2 linked regions of the Cohnella abietis genome follow. The main gene of each other region encodes a partner of the protein of the gene in region 2 in a complex. Links are inferred from orthologs where the notes say so. Each region holds a gene or a part of one and is shown on either strand. Other genes may lie near its edges.

The links. Proteins that work in one complex are often made in the same cells at the same time.
Region 1: dnaX (region 2) and holB share a complex: the UniProt entries of both Bacillus subtilis proteins name them as parts of the DNA clamp loading complex. The link is inferred for Cohnella abietis from one-to-one orthologs.

The regions. Positions count from the first base shown.
Region 1 is NZ_AP019400.1:41,268-44,574, reverse strand. The notes cover bases 309-3,307. They hold holB (DNA polymerase III subunit delta'), read right to left. Parts: upstream 2,298-3,307; coding sequence 1,320-2,297; downstream 309-1,319. Other genes in these bases: KCTCHS21_RS00160 (cyclic di-AMP receptor DarA), read right to left, coding at 2,873-3,202; KCTCHS21_RS00165 (YaaR family protein), read right to left, coding at 2,407-2,850; KCTCHS21_RS00175 (PSP1 domain-containing protein), read right to left, coding at 517-1,317; yabA (DNA replication initiation control protein YabA), read right to left, coding at 309-426. Also shown: more of yabA, read right to left, coding at 64-308. UniProt on the Bacillus subtilis protein: DNA polymerase III is a complex, multichain enzyme responsible for most of the replicative synthesis in bacteria.
Region 2 is NZ_AP019400.1:575,952-579,233, forward strand. Bases 309-3,282 are described here. They hold dnaX (DNA polymerase III subunit gamma/tau), read left to right. Parts: upstream 309-887; coding sequence 888-2,678; downstream 2,679-3,282. Other genes in these bases: KCTCHS21_RS02420 (two-component system sensor histidine kinase NtrB), read left to right, coding at 309-852; KCTCHS21_RS02430 (YbaB/EbfC family nucleoid-associated protein), read left to right, coding at 2,693-3,004; recR (recombination mediator RecR), read left to right, coding at 3,072-3,282. In the rest of the region: more of KCTCHS21_RS02420, read left to right, coding at 1-308. UniProt on the Bacillus subtilis protein: Part of the beta sliding clamp loading complex, which hydrolyzes ATP to load the beta clamp onto primed DNA to form the DNA replication pre-initiation complex.

The DNA of each region.
Region 1 (3,307 bases), 530 kb from region 2 along the record:
TGAGCCCTGCTGGCCATATAAAAAAAGCAGCGAGTCCTCGAAAGGTCGCTGCTTCCTACGATACTATTTACTTAAGAAAGATAAACAGAATAAGCAATCGCCTTCCATTCGCAAATGACCGTAGTACACGTTGCAAATATGGAAGCCTTCATGATAAAGACGAGCTAGATTATCATAGCCCTCACCCACAGGCATAGCAAGAGACAGCTTGTCTCCCTTGACGGCAGCCGGTTCTTCCGCCGCTTCCTGGGTTGTTGCGGGTTCTGTTTCCCGCTTGAGCACTTTTCTTAACTGCTGATTCTCGATCCTGAGCTGTTGATTTTCTTCCAGCAGCTCCTTGATCTTCAGCTTAAGCGTACCTAAATCGGCATGAATCGTGCCCATATGCGATTCGAGTTCATCCACGCGAAGGAAAATGTCTTTCATGAACAACTATCCACCTCAAGGCACCCGATTGTGTCGATTAACAAGTGCGACTGATTACAATGATAAATCATCTCGTACAGTCGTCACAAATTATTTCAAGACGACGTCGTCAAATGGTAGCTCTTTCACCTTACCTAAGTCGAACAACTGAACGTGTACACTTCTACTGCCTGCATTAATTCCAACTACCTTACCTTCACCCATAGAGGTAACAACCAATCTTCCTACTGCAGGCAATTCTTCCTTAGCACTCTCGTAATTGTCGTGCTCATATTTCAAACAGCACATCAAGCGGCCGCATAGCCCTGATATCTTCGTTGGATTCAGCGACAAATTCTGGTCCTTCGCCATCTTAATCGAGACTGGCTCGAAATCCCCAAGCCAAGAAGAACAACAGAGTACACGCCCACACGGACCGATTCCGCCGAGCATCTTTGCTTCATCCCGTACGCCGATTTGCCGCAGCTCTATGCGGGTTCGAAATACACCAGCCAAATCCTTGACGAGTTCCCGGAAATCGACGCGTCCTTCGGCTGTAAAATAAAAGATGATTTTGTTCCGGTCAAACGTGTATTCCACGTCCACGAGCTTCATCTTCAGCGCGTGATCCTTAATTTTCTGCAGGCCAACGGTAAAAGCGTTCTTTGCTGCTCCGCGGTTTTCATCCACCGTCTTCGCATCGGGATCACCTGCTATCCGAATGACTTTCTTCAAAGGAAGAACGACATCCGATTCTTCTACCGTCTTCGGTCCAACGACGACTTTGCCGTATTCTACGCCACGCGCCGTTTCCACGATGACATGCTGATCTTTGGACACCGGATGCTCGGCGGGATCGAAATAATAGATTTTGCCCGCTTTCTTGAAGCGGACTCCCACCACATCGTACAAATCTATCCCTCCCGCACGTTCACCAGAAATTGCTCTAGCGCCAATTGCGGCGACACATGAGCCTTTATTCGTCTTGCCGCCATCAATGCAGACTCCATCACCGTAACCCATGATTGAATGGAACGGCTCCAGGCCTGCTTCGAGATCCATTCCCCTTGATCGGGAAACACCATCTGATTATGACGGTCGGTCATTGCATAAATCATATCTCTATACCACAAAGCTAACAGCTGTAGCAAGGTTTCGACATGTTCTGAGAGATCCGTTTTAATAACCTGCTGCTGCGCTTGAAGCAGACTCGCAGTGAACCGGGTCGGATTCTCCTTACCCAATTGTATCACTACGTTTCGGATATCTGCAAACCAATTCTCTTCTACCAATTTTCTACTGGCATTTAGCCCTGATGCCAGATTTACTGCGGCACGTGATAGAAGTGGTGGTTTACCCTCTGCAACCAATGCTTTCTCTAGTGCTTCCCGGTCTCCTGGCACAAAAGCAATGAGCTGTGACCGAGATAAAATGGTTGGAAGTACCGTTTGTGCGCTAGGTGATATAAGAATGGCAACTACAGGAGAAGGTGGCTCTTCCAAAAACTTAAGCAAGCTATTGGCTGCCGGCACTGTCATTGTCTCAGCGCCTTCAATAATATAAACCTTATAGCCCGCTCCGACACTCCGATAAGATAACTCTCGCTGTAAAACACGAATTTGTTCAATCTTGACAGTAGCACCGTCAGGACTGACTACATGTAAATCCGGATGATTGCCATGTAGTATCTTTCGACATTCCAAGCATTCACCGCAGGCATCATTCCCGCCTCTCTCGCAGAACAAAGCCTGGGCAAAGGCATTTGCCATTTCCCTGCGACCTGAGCCAGAGGGTCCTGCGAATAAATAGGCGTGAGCGATTTTACGAGTGGCTAATGCATTCTGCAATAAAGCCTTTGCCCGATCCTGTCCAGAAATTTGTTGAAAACTCATAAAGCGTACTCCTCCGTTACGACTACCCTGCTAGCACAAGTCCGTAGCTTGGATAGTCGAATCCGTGACAACTGATTGACGAGTAAACACGCCGTTCAATCAGTTACCCTTAGAAAACTAGATTAATCAAAATACCACGAATTTCGCCGACCTTCTGGAGTAGATCAATTCTGCCTTCTTCACTCTTCAGCAGCTCTTCCCCCATAGCTATCAGCATCTCATCTACTTCTTCCAGCAATTTATATCTTTTGCCACGACCTCGGCGGTCCCAGCCTTTCGTTTCCCTTAGGGCAACCCCGCGGCGAACGGTATCCTCAAGAAATCCTTTAACCATTTGCCTGTAAAGAACTAGCTCCCTAATCGTCATTGAGCGATTTAAGCGTTCTCCTTGCAGGTGAATGTCCTCCAGCTTTCGTTGAAGCTCCTCATGAGTCCGCTGCTCTTCGTTCTGCTGCATCAAGTCACCGAAGCTCTGTGCCTGAGCCGGTCTGCTGGCTAATTCTCCGCGCATTAATGTCTTATTGACAGGATAGAAACCCGTTTGGATTTTCATATCCATTCACCACCCGGCTACATTAGAAGTGTTCGAACTGCTCAACTGGAAGCACGAATACGGCTGCTCCACCAACTTGAACCTCAACAGGGAACGGGATGTAGGAATCTGCTGCTCCACTTACAGGGGATACAGGAGTAACAAGCTGATCACGTACTTTGCAGCTAGAACGAATAACATCTAAAGCGCTTTGAATTCGATCATCCTCGATTCCAATTAGGAACGTCGTGTTTCCTGCGCGAAGAAATCCTCCGGTACTGGCAAGCTTGGTTGCCCGAAACCCTTCTTTAATAAGCGCATTGGACAATCGATTGCTATCCTTATCTTGAATGACTGCAATTAGTAATTTCATTGTTCAGGCCCTCCTCTAATTTCATTAATGGGGTCTGTCGCTTCTTATTTAAATTGGACACTCCTGCGCCAAAATCCTCTTTTTTGTAAAAACGTATTTCCACGC
Region 2 (3,282 bases):
ATAAGTCATGAGCTTATGCTGGATGGTGAGGTGCTTGAATTTAATGGGGTAACGACAGGAGCGTTCGTCCTCTTTCGGGATGTCTCTCATATGATGACCTTGGAGGAGCAAATAAGACGCTCGGATCGGTTGAAAACAATTGGTCAGATTGCAGCAGGCACCGCTCACGAAATTCGCAATCCTCTAACAGCTATCAAAGGATTCATGCAGCTACTGAATAAAGCCCTCACAGATCGAAGTATGAGCAAGGAGCAAAAGTTTGTTGGCATTGTATTGTCTGAGCTTGAAAGAGTAAATGAGTTGGTGAGTGAATTCCTATTGCTGAGCAAGCCAAAGGAAATTAAACGTGTTCCTTTAAGAATTGGCCAAGTGCTGCAGGAAATTCTCCCTATGATTCGAAATGAAGCTCTGATGTACAACGTGACCGTGCTTTATTATCCTAAACCTGAACTGCTCCCCATTTTGGCCGACAAAGAACTGCTAAAGCAGGTATTTCTTAATCTAGGAAAAAATGCAATTGAAGCGATGGTCGGAGGAGGGACATTAATAATTCGCGAATGCAGTCATCCAGATGAGCCTAACAAAATTGCGGTAGAGATTTGTGATACAGGGACGGGAATAGAGGCAGATGTGCTAGAGAAGGTGTTTGATCCTTTTTTTACGACAAAGTCACAAGGGACTGGCTTGGGTCTTTCGGTGTGCCAGCGGATCGTTCATGATTTGGGCGGGAGCATTGAGGTGTCGTCGGACGTGGAAGGGACGCAATTTACGGTATGTTTGTCATATGCCTCTGGAGAGCTAGAGCAGGAATTAAAAGCTAGCGGTGGAGAGCGCTCACCTGATGATGTATAATGAATGAAACGACAAGTTGACGGGAGCGACAAGCAATGGCACATCTTGCTTTGTACCGGGCCTGGCGTCCCCAGACGTTCCAGGACATGGTCGGGCAGCAACATATCGTACAGACGCTGCAAAATGCAATCCGTGAAGATCGCCTCTCCCATGCGTACTTGTTCAGCGGTCCGAGAGGAACTGGGAAGACAAGCGCTGCCAAAATATTGGCTAAAGCCGTTAACTGTGAGCGTGGTCCAGCTCTAGAGCCATGTAATGAGTGCTCGCAATGTGAACGGATTACGAGCGGTTCGGTTATGGATGTTGTCGAGATTGATGCGGCATCCAATCGCGGGGTTGAAGAGATTCGGGACATTCGGGACAAGGTGAAATACTCGCCCACAGAAGTGCGGCGTAAAGTTTATATTATCGATGAAGTACACATGCTGACGACGGAAGCCTTTAACGCCTTGCTCAAGACATTGGAAGAGCCGCCTGGTCATGTGATGTTTATATTAGCTACGACAGAGCCTCATAAGCTTCCACCAACGATTATCTCGCGTTGCCAGCGGTTTGATTTTCGCCGGGTGTCGTTAGAGGAACAGACTGGGCGCCTTCAAGAAATAAGTGATAAGGAACAGATTACGGCGGAGCAAGAGGCACTTCGTTATATCGCCCGTTTATCCGACGGGGGGATGCGCGATGCTGTGAGCCTGTTGGATCAGATATCCTCGTTCACTGGAGGCCAAGTTACGCTGGAGCAAGCGATTGAAGCAACGGGCGGACTGCCCTCAGAGCAATTCGCTAGACTGGCGATGGCTATACGTGAGAGTGATGCCGCTAAGGTATTAATTGAAATCGATGAAATGATGAAGGCTGGCAAAAGCGCTGACAAATGCTTAGAGCAGCTCATGCATTACTTCCGTGATCTGCTGCTGGCTCAGTTGGCGCCAGATGCAGGTGATTCATCCGGAAGGATTGCCAATCCAGCTGAGTTAAAAGAGATGTCCAAAGCATTTTCTAGAGAGCGGTTATTTGCTATCATTGATTTGCTTAATCGTTATCAGAATGAAATGAAGTATGCGGCTCATCCACAAACGATGTTTGAGATTGCACTCCTAAAGCTATGCTCTGATAATCCAAGCGTGGGGGCTGCAGATGCAACATCCAGTAACAGTGCTGCAGACACAAGCCATGTTCGCGGAGAGCTGGGCCAACTAAGGCAGCAATTGGCTGCTTTGGAAAGCAAGCTGGGAGCTTTAGCAAGCGGTGGGTTTACTCCAGCTTCAGCTGGAGGGGGCTCTTCCTCGCAAGCAGCTGGCAATAGGAATGCACGAGGCAGCTCGCCTGGAAATGGTGGAGCAGGTCAAGCGCCTCGAATTGCAGCCATACCTAAGTTGAAGCTAAATGCTTATGTAGAGGCTCGAACCTCTGCAGGACAATCGTTGGCCAAATGGCCGCAGATTCTTCAGAGAGTTAAGGAGGAGCGGGTAACCGTTCATGCTTGGCTCGTTGACGGGGAACCTGTCTCCATGGCGGAGAACACAATTGTGGTAGCTTTCCGGAATACCATTCATCGCGAAACAACGGAGAGACCCGCTAACAAAGGCGTTATCGAAGGGGTTCTAAGCTCTATTTTCGGAAATCCGACTCAGCTTCTTACCGTTATGCAGAAAGATTGGCAAGAGGCTGTGGCGGAAAGCACGGGTTCCCCGAAGGCAGATTCGTTAGTTGGAGAAGAGTTATTGCTTGTGCCGGACGATGAAGCTGCGGGAAAGAGTGAGCCTTGGATTGATGAGGCCGTTCGGTTGTTTGGAGATCAATTAGTTACAATAAAAGATGACTAGGGAGGATTTTAGAGATGAATAACATGAACCAAATGATGAAGCAAGTGAAGAAGATGCAGGAGCAAATGATGAAGGCGCAGGAAGAGCTAGGCACCAAAACAATTGAGGGCACAGCAGGTGGCGGTGTAGTTACGGTTTCTATTAACGGACACAAAAAGCTGCTTGATATTAAGATTAAACCGGAAGCCGTTGATCCAGAAGACATTGAAATGCTACAGGATTTAGTTCTTACAGCTGTTAATGATGCTTTATCTAAAGCGGATGAGATTGCTAACCAAGATATGGGCAAGTATACCGGGGGCATGAAGATCCCTGGATTGTTCTAGGTCTAAATCCAGCTACGCTTCATAGTTGAGATCAACTGGGAAACGATGATTAGAGGAGACTAGAGCCTTGTTTTATCCTGAACCGATTGCCAAGCTGATTGAATCTTTTTCTCGTCTTCCGGGCATCGGGCCAAAGACGGCGGCTAGGCTAGCCTTTTACGTGTTGCGAATGAAGGAAGAAGATGTAATCGATTTTGCCAAGGCGCTCGTTAGTGTCAAACGGAATTTAACCTATTGTTCTGTTTGCTGTAATATTACAGACACCGACCCTTGTCGTA